Regions from separate parts of the Massilia sp. Dwa41.01b genome, predicted to be linked through region 2. Evidence: riboswitches for the same ligand, from Rfam matches in the RefSeq annotation. Region 2 holds a riboswitch; the other holds the start of a gene.
The links. A riboswitch is a leader RNA that binds a small molecule or an ion and turns the genes downstream of it on or off. The one in region 2 is predicted to bind cobalamin.
Positions count from the first base shown of each region.

Region 1: another riboswitch for cobalamin. It lies ahead of G4G28_RS25210 (TonB-dependent receptor); the one in region 2 lies ahead of G4G28_RS25420 (TonB-dependent receptor plug domain-containing protein).

Region 1 is NZ_CP050454.1:833,447-837,715, reverse strand. It holds gene cobT (nicotinate-nucleotide--dimethylbenzimidazole phosphoribosyltransferase) at 1-765, shown strand, start outside; partial or broken gene G4G28_RS03820 (adenosylcobinamide-GDP ribazoletransferase) at 769-1,552, shown strand; gene G4G28_RS03815 (histidine phosphatase family protein) at 1,590-2,096, shown strand; cobalamin riboswitch at 2,115-2,336, shown strand; gene G4G28_RS25210 (TonB-dependent receptor) at 2,400-3,146, shown strand; gene G4G28_RS25205 (TonB-dependent receptor domain-containing protein) at 3,131-4,269, shown strand, end outside.
Region 2 is NZ_CP050454.1:1,668,174-1,672,442, forward strand. It holds gene ylqF (ribosome biogenesis GTPase YlqF) at 150-1,070, shown strand; cobalamin riboswitch at 1,249-1,475, shown strand; partial or broken gene G4G28_RS25420 (TonB-dependent receptor plug domain-containing protein) at 1,587-2,027, shown strand; partial or broken gene G4G28_RS07605 (TonB-dependent receptor domain-containing protein) at 2,228-3,604, shown strand; partial or broken gene G4G28_RS25425 (FecCD family ABC transporter permease) at 3,621-4,269, shown strand, end outside.

The DNA.
Region 1 (4,269 bases), 830 kb from region 2:
AATGTGTTCGCACGCCAGAACGGCTGGACCATCCAGGTCATCGATGCAGGCGTAAACCACGTATTCGGCCAACGCGCCGGACTACTCAACCGCAAGGTGGCGGCCGGTACCCGCAATTTCGCCAGGGAAGCGGCCATGTCGCCTGACGAGTGTGCGCAGGCGATGGAAGGCGGCATGGCACTCGTGCGCGACTTGCCGGGGAACGTGGTGGGTTTTGGCGAGATGGGCATCGGGAACACCAGCTCCGCCGCGGCGCTGATGCACAAGCTGAGCGGCATCCCGCTCGCCAGCTGCGTCGGTGCGGGCACCGGCCTGGCGCCAAGTGGCGTCCTGCATAAACAGAAGGTGCTGCAAGCGGCTATCGAGTTGCATCGCGACGTCTCCGCACCGCTCGACGTGCTGGCCACCTTCGGCGGCTTCGAAATCGCGACGATGGCCGGCGCCATGCTGCAGGCGGCGCACCTGCGCAAGGTGCTGCTGATCGACGGCTTCATCGTCACGAGTGCCCTGCTCGTTGCGGCGCGCCTGCAGCCCGCCATCCTCGACTACTGCGTGTTTGCGCACTGTTCCAGCGAACATGGACACCGCTTGATGCTGGAGCACCTGGGCGCCCAGCCCTTGCTGCAACTGGGCTTGCGCCTGGGCGAAGGCACCGGCAGCGCCCTCGCCTTGCCCCTGCTGCACGCGGCTGTGAACTTCCTGAACGAGATGGCGACCTTTGCATCGGCCGAAGTCAGTACCCAGGCCGGCACCGGCGCGGCATAAGCCATGCAGCAGCTGCGCCTGTTCTTCATCGCCCTGCAGTTCTTCACGCGGCTGCCGATCCCGCGCTGGGTCGGCTTCCAGCCCGAGTGGCTGCACCATGCGTCGCGCTACTTCCCCCTGGTCGGCTGGGTAGTGGGCGCTATCGCGGCTGCCGTGTACGCGCTCGCCGCGCTCGTGTGCTGCCCGCGCCAGTAGCGGCGGTGCTATCGACCGCGGCGTCGATCTACCTCACCGGCGCCTTCCACGAAGATGGCTTCGCCGATACCTGCGACGGTTTCGGTGGCGGCCTGACGCGCGAGCGCGTGCTCGAGATCATGAAGGATTCGCGGGTCGGCGCCTACGGTGCGATCGGCATCGCCTGCATGCTCGGGCTGAAATGCACGGCGCTGGCGATGCTGCCGCCCGCCGGCGCCATCGCCGCGCTGCTGCTGGCGCACCCGATCTCGCGCCTGGCCGCAACGAGCCTGATCTGGCGCATGACCTACGCCCGCGGCGAAGGCAAGTCCAAGCCGCTCGCGCGCAGGAAATAAGCGGCGGCGAATTCGGCATCGCCTCGGCGACCGCGCTGCTTCCCGCCGCCGCGATGGTGGCGTACGGCGTGTTCACGCCCTGGGCGATCGGCGGCGCCCTCGTCGCCGCAGCCTGCGCCGCCTTCTGGCTGGCACGTATCTTCCAGGCGCGCATTGGAGGCTATACGGGTGACTGCCTCGGGGCCGTACAGCAGCTGGCCGAGGTGGCCGTGTACCTGGCGGTGCTCGCGAGCTTCAAGCACGGCGCACTGGCTTAGTATGCGGCTGTTCCTGGTACGCCATCCACGGCCGGATATGCTCCCCGGCCTGTGCTACGGCAGCAGCGATGTGGAGGCAGACGAAGCGCAGGCCATGCAGGTTCACGCTGCACTGCGCGCCCAAGGCCTGCCCGGCAGCATGCCTGTATATGCCAGCCCGCTGCGCCGCTGCGCCGAGCTGGCGCGCCGACTGGGCCCGGCGCCCGTGTTCGATGCACGCCTGTCCGAGATGGACTTCGGCAGCTGGGAGATGCGCAGCTGGGACGCAATTCCTCGCGCCGAAGTCGACGCCTGGGCCGCCGACCTGCTGCGCTACCGTCCCGGCGGCGGCGAAAGCGTGCTGCAGGTGGCAGAGCGGGTGGCGGCATTCCGGCGCGACCTGCGTGCGCGCGGCCACGCGCAAGCGCTGGTGCTCTGCCACGCCGGCACCATTCGCCTGTTGTCCGCCCTGCAGGGCGGCCAGTCACTCGAGATGGCCGCGCTGCAGGCGGCGAGTACCCCACACCAGGTCGGTTATGGCGAAGTCATCTTGCTGAAAGACTGACAACGCCGGGACGACACCGTATAATCGTCCTGTTTTGGTGCTCGCGCCTGTGTCCACAGGTGCAGTTAAACGGGAAACACGAAGCCTGCTTTGCAAGCCAACGTGTGCTGCCCCCGCAACGGTAAGCAAGTGCCGCGTTCACGCGGCAAACCGTCTACCCAGACCACTGTGCGTTTGCATGGGAAGGTCGGACGGCCCCACTTGCCAGCCCGGATACCGGCCAAAAGGTGGAGGCGCGCGTGCGCGCTTCTGTTCAATCTGGCCTACGGGGACGTGGGCTGGTTGTCCAACCCATACTTCGTCATGCACTTTCACCGTACCCGGCAAGCGGCCGCCTCGTCGCTTGTCTTCGCCATGCTTGCGCCTTTCGCGCAGGCCTCCGCCCACCCTTCCGCCGATGCCGTAACGGACGCCGTAACGGACGCCGTATCGGACGCCACCATCGATACCGTCGTCGTCACCGCGACACGCACGCCGCAACGCGCGGCCGACGTCATCGCCCAGACGACCGTCATCGAGGCTGAGGAAATCGCGCGCCTTGGGGCTGGCTCGGTCGCCGATGTGCTGCAGCGCCAGCCCGGCATCGAAATCACCCGCAACGGCAGTGCCGGCGCCAGCACCAGCGTCTACCTGCGCGGGGCCAACAGCAACCAGGTCGTCGTCCTGCTCGACGGCGTGCGCATCGGCTCGTCCACCAGCGGCGTCGCCAGCTGGAATGCGATTCCGCTGGAAGCGATCGAGCGCATCGAAGTCGTCTACGGGCCGCTGAGCACCTGTACGGTGCCGATGCGATCGGCGGCGTCATCCAGATCTTCACGCGCAAGGGTGAAGCCGGCCTGGCGGCCACCGCCGCGCTCGGCGCCGGCAGCGATGCCACACGCCAGGCCAGCGCCAGCATTGCCGGCGCCAGTGGTGGCGAGCATGCCGTCAGCTACGCGCTCGGGGCCGGTCACGAAGAATCCGAAGGCTTCTCCGCCACCAAACCGGGTGCCTTTGGCTACAACCCGGACGACGACGGCTACCGCCGCAGCAGCGTGCATGGCCGCGTAGGGGTCCTGCTCGCGCCTGGCCACGAAGCCGGCGTCCAGTTCCTGCACAGCCGCCTGCGCGCCCAGTACGACAGCGGTGCCGGCAGCTTCGACACGAACAATCGCCAGGACCTGAACAGCGCCTCGCTCCACATGAGCAACCGCTTCCTGCCGAACTGGCAGAGCACCGTGCAGCTGGCGCGCTCCGAGGACAAGCTGGGCAGCTTTGCCAACGCGACGGCCAGCGGCACCAGCCAGATCGACACCCGCCAGGACGAACTGACCTGGCAAAACACGATCACGCTCGGCACCGACCGCCTGCAGCTGCTGGCCGCCCATCGCAAGGAAGCGGTGGAAGCGAGCGCCACCCGCGCCTTGGGGCGCGAACGCATCACGAATTCCTATGCCGCGGCCTATGCGCTGCGCCGCGCGCGCCACCTGTTCGATGTCAGCGCGCGCCAGGACCGCTCGGACTACGGTGCCAGGAACACGGGTGCCGCCGGTTACGGCTACGACTTCGGCGGTGGATTGCGCGCCAGCGCCAGCGTCGGTACCAGTTTCCGCGCCCCGACCTTCAATGAGCTGTACTACCCGGGCTATGGGGTCGAATCGAACCAGCCGGAACGCGGCCGCAACGCCGAACTGGGCCTGCGCTACGACAGCTCCCTTGTCCAGTTGGACGCCACCTGGTTCCGTAACCGCCTGACCGACATGATCGTGACCGCTACGCCCTGCCCTGACCAGAGGGACGGCCGCACCGGGAGCTGCGCCTACAACGTGGCGTCGGCCACGCTCGAAGGCGTCACGCTGGCGGGCGGCACCCGCATCGGCGCGCTGAACCTGCGTGCTAGTCTCGACTGGCAGGATCCGCAGGATGAGGGCACCGGCAAGCGCCTGGCGCGCCGCGCCGGCAAGCATGCCAACTTCAGCGCCGCGTATCGCGCCGGCAGCCTGGACCTTGGTGCCGAATGGGTGCTGTCCGGCGAGCGCTTCGACGACGCGGCCAACCTGCGCCGTCTCGGCGGCTATGGCCTGCTCAACCTGTACGCGACCTGGCGCATCAATGCCGACTTCTCGCTGCTGGCACGCGTCAACAACGCCGCCGACAAGTCATACGAGCTGGCGCGCAACTATGGCAGCGGTGG
Region 2 (4,269 bases):
CTGGGTATTGTCCTGGATCAAGCCAAATTTGTTACGTGTGGAAACATAACGACAGCGCGGCGGGACGCGTAGCGGGCGGCAGCGTAAAATACCGCCTCGTTCGCAGAATTTGAAAGCACAGCATGTCGATACAATGGTTCCCGGGCCACATGAACTCCGCCAAGAAGCAGGCGGAGGAGCAGATGGAGTTCATCGATCTCGTGATCGAGGTGCTCGATGCACGCCTGCCCGAGGCGAGCTGCAACCCGCTGGTCGACCGCATGCGCAAGTTCCGCCAGCGTCCGGTACTCAAGATCCTCAACAAGATCGACCTGGCCGACCCGGTCGCCACCGCCGCCTGGAAAGCCTTCTACGATGCCCAGCCGGGCGTGACGGCCTATCCGATGACGACCAAGCGCCCGGCCGACGTCGCGCGCATCCCGGAGCTGGCCCGTTCGCTGGCGCCGCACCGGGGCGTGCCGACCAAGCCGCTGCGCATCATGATCATGGGCATCCCCAACGTCGGCAAGTCGACCCTGATGAACGCGCTGCTGAAAAAGCGCGTGGCCAAAGTCGGCGACGAACCGGCGGTCACCAAGACCCAGCAGAAGCTCTACCTCGACCAGTTCACCGTGCTGGTCGATACCCCGGGCCTGATGTGGCCGAAGATCGACATGCCGAGCGACGGCCTGATGCTGGCCGCCAGCCATGCCATCGGCACGAATGCCCTGATCGAGGAAGAGGTCGCCTTTTTCCTGGGCGACGTGCTGCTTGAACGCTATCCGCAGCTGCTCACGGCGCGCTACGGCTTCAAGACGGAAGGCCTGGACGGCATCGGCGTGGTCGAGCAGGTGGCGGCGCGCCGCGGTTTCCGTGTGCGCGGCGGCGAGTTCGACGTCGAAAAAGCGGCCCACGTGCTGCTGCACGACTACCGCAGCGGGGCCATCGGCCGCATCAGCCTGGAAACCCCGGACTCCCGCGCCGCGCGCCTGGAGGCGCACCGCATCGAGAAGGAAGAAAAAGCGCGCATCGCCGCCGAGAAGGCTGCCTTGAAGGCCGAAGAGGCCGCCCGCGGCAAGCGCGGCACCTGAGGGGGTGTAGGGTGGGCACTTGTGCCCACGCTGTCTCACCGTTTGCTCAGGACCTAGGGTGGAGTCCCGACTCCACGCGGTTTCCCCGCTGAACAGAGAAACGGTATCGTGCCTCCGACAAGACGCGGCCCACGTGGCAACCGGCGCGCCACCATCCGACCCGAAACCCTTGCCAGGTATATAATCACGCCGTTCTGGTGCCCGCGTGCGCGATCTGCGCGCGCAGTTAAACGGGAAACACGATGCCACCGCGCCCCCGGCGCATGGCCAGGTGTGCTGCCCCCGCAACGGTAATCAAGCGTCGCCCCGGCGACAGACTTCCTCGAACACCACTGTGCCGCGCACAGGAAGGTGAGGCGGTCCGACTTGCAAGCCCGGATACCGGCCAGACAGGTGGACGCGCCCGGCGTGTCTCGTGGTGCCGCCCTGTGCGTCGCGAGGCTTACCGGGCGACGTTCGTGGAGTCCGGCCTGCGGGGACGCAAGCCGGGCGCACCCTTATCGAAGAACCAAGATCATGACTGCTGTTGTTTCGAACAGCGCGCCGGCCAGAACGCCGATCGCGCTGGCCTGCGCCGTTTCCCTTTCCCTGTTTGCCGGCGCCGCCCTGGCCGCCGCCGACGTCCCGGACGCTGCCGCCGAATCCGTCTCCACCGTGCATGTCACCGGTGCCCGCTTCGCCAGCGATCCGGCCCTGACGCCGATCGGCGCCACCGTCATCACGGCCGACGAGATCCGCAATGCCGGCGTCACCGACGTGAATGCCGCCATCCGCAAGATTGGCGGCGTATACGGCCGTCAGAGCTTCGACGGTTCGCCCGACTTCGCGCTCGACCTGCGCGGCTTCGGCACCAACAGCAGCCAGAACATGGTGGTCATGGTCGACGGCGTGCGCATGAACGAGAACGAACTGACTGGCGCCGTGCTGTCGACGATTCCCGTCGATACCGTCGAGCGCATCGAGATCATGCGCGGCGGCAGCAGCGTGCTGTACGGCGAAGGCGCGACCGGCGGCGTCATCAACATCATTACCAAACGCGGCGCCGATGGCGGCTACCACGGCTCGCTCGCCCTCGAGGCCGGCCAGCGCCACAGTTTCGATACGCGCGCCTCGGTGCGCCACGGCGCCGGCCCGCTGTCCTTCGACCTGGCCGCCGCGCGCCGGGCAGCCATAACGACCGCGCCAACAACCAGTTCCTGCAAAAGACCGTCAGCGGCGGCGTCCAGTGGGCGCAGGATGGCACGCGCCTGGGGCTGCGCGCCGAAAGCGCGCGCCAGGATGCGCGTTTCCCCGGTGCGCTCACCCTCCCGGAGTTCGAGCAGGACCCGACCCAGACCCATACGCCGCACGACTTCGGCGACCTCGCAACCGACCGGGTCACCGCCTTTGCCGAGCAGCGCATCGGCAGCGTGGAACTGGCGGCCGAGCTGTCGCATCGCGAGCGCGAAGTCAATTCGCGCTACGAGTACCAGACCGCGTCCGGTCCCACGGTGCTGGAGTCGACCGGCTACACCCGCCAGACCCAGTTCTCGCCGCGCCTGCGCCAGATCGCCCGCTCCGGCACCCTGCTCAACGAAGTCGTCGCCGGCATCGACCTGACCCGCTGGGAGCGCGGCGCCGCCGGCGTGGGCGCAATCAGCATCCGGATGCGCGCGCGCCGTCTACCTGCGCGACGAGCTACGCCTCGAGGGGGTGCGCTGAAGGCGCGCCTGGCGCTGGGCGCGCGCCACGAGAAGTTCGAGAAGGAGGACACGCGTGGCTATGAAGCCGGCAACCCGTTCTCGGGCGCGCCGAACGGCACCCAGTCGCAGAATGCCTGGACCCTGGAAGGCAGCATCGATCCGATCGCGGGTGTGACCCTGCACGCGAAAGCGGGGCAGAGCTACCGCGTGCCGAACGCCGACGAAAACGCTTACCGCTCGAGCGACGGCCTGCTGGACGTGCAAACTTCGCGCGACCTGGAAATCGGCATCAGCGCCGGCAGCACGGCACGTGGCGTCTCCGCACGCGTGTTCCGCCACCGCCTGCGCAACGAGATCTTCTTCGATCCGACCCTCGCCGGCGGCTGGGGCGCGAACACCAACCTCGACCCGACCCGGCGCCGGGGCGTCGAAGTGGACGGCCACGCGGATCTGGGCGCGGACCTGCGCCTGACCGGCCACTGGCAGCACGTCCAGGCAGAGTTCACCGAGGGCCCGAACGCTGGCCGCGGCATGGTGCTGGTGCCGAAGAACGTGCTGACCGCGCGCCTGACCTGGCTGCCGGCCGGCGGCGGCCACAGCGCCGACATCGGCGCCCAGTACGTCTCGACCCAGCGCTACGGCAACGACTTCAGCAACGATTGCGGCGCGCGCATTCCGTCCTATACGACGTTTGATGCCCGCTACGCCTACCGCGTCGGCCCATGGGAATTCGCACTCGCCGGCCAGAACCTGGCGGACCGCGACTACTTCAGCCAGGCCTATGGCTGCCGCAGCGGCATCTATCCGGGCAATGGCCGCCTGCTGAAGCTGTCGGCACGCTACGACTTCTGATGTCGTGAGCACCGCCATCGCCAACCCGTCGCCTGCGCGCCGGCACGCCACGCTGGCGCTGCTGGCCGCATGCGCGCTGGCGGCGCTGGCGGGCGCGGGACTGGCAGGCTCGGTGGCCGTGCCGCTGGCTGATTTTCCATCCGCCCTGGCCAGCCTGGTGCGGGGCGAGCCAGGCGGCATGGCGGCGACCCTGCTCGACCTGCGCCTGGGCCGCGCCAGCGGCGCTTTCGTGACCGGCGCGGCGCTGGCGCTGGCCGGCGTGATGATGCAGGCGCTGGTCAGGAATCCCTGGCCGACCCCTACGTGCTGGGCGTGTCGGCCGGCGCCGCCGTTGGCGCCCTGGCCGCGCTGCTGTTCGGCGCCGCGCTGTGGGCGGTCGACCTGGGCGCGCTGGCCGGCGCGGTGGCGGTCTCGCTGCTGCTGTACCTGCTGGCGCGGCGCGACCTGGCCGGTGGGCGCGGGGGCGTGCGCACGGGCGAGTCCAGCACCTTGCTGCTCACCGGCGTGCTGCTGGCCTCGGCGTGCATGGCCCTGTCACCCTGATGCTGTCGGTCGCGCCCGAGTCGCGCCTGCGCGGCATGGTGTTCTGGATGATCGGCGACCTGGCCGGCACCTCGTGGCGGGCGCTGCCCTGGATCGTACTGGGCGGCGCGCTGCTGCTGGCG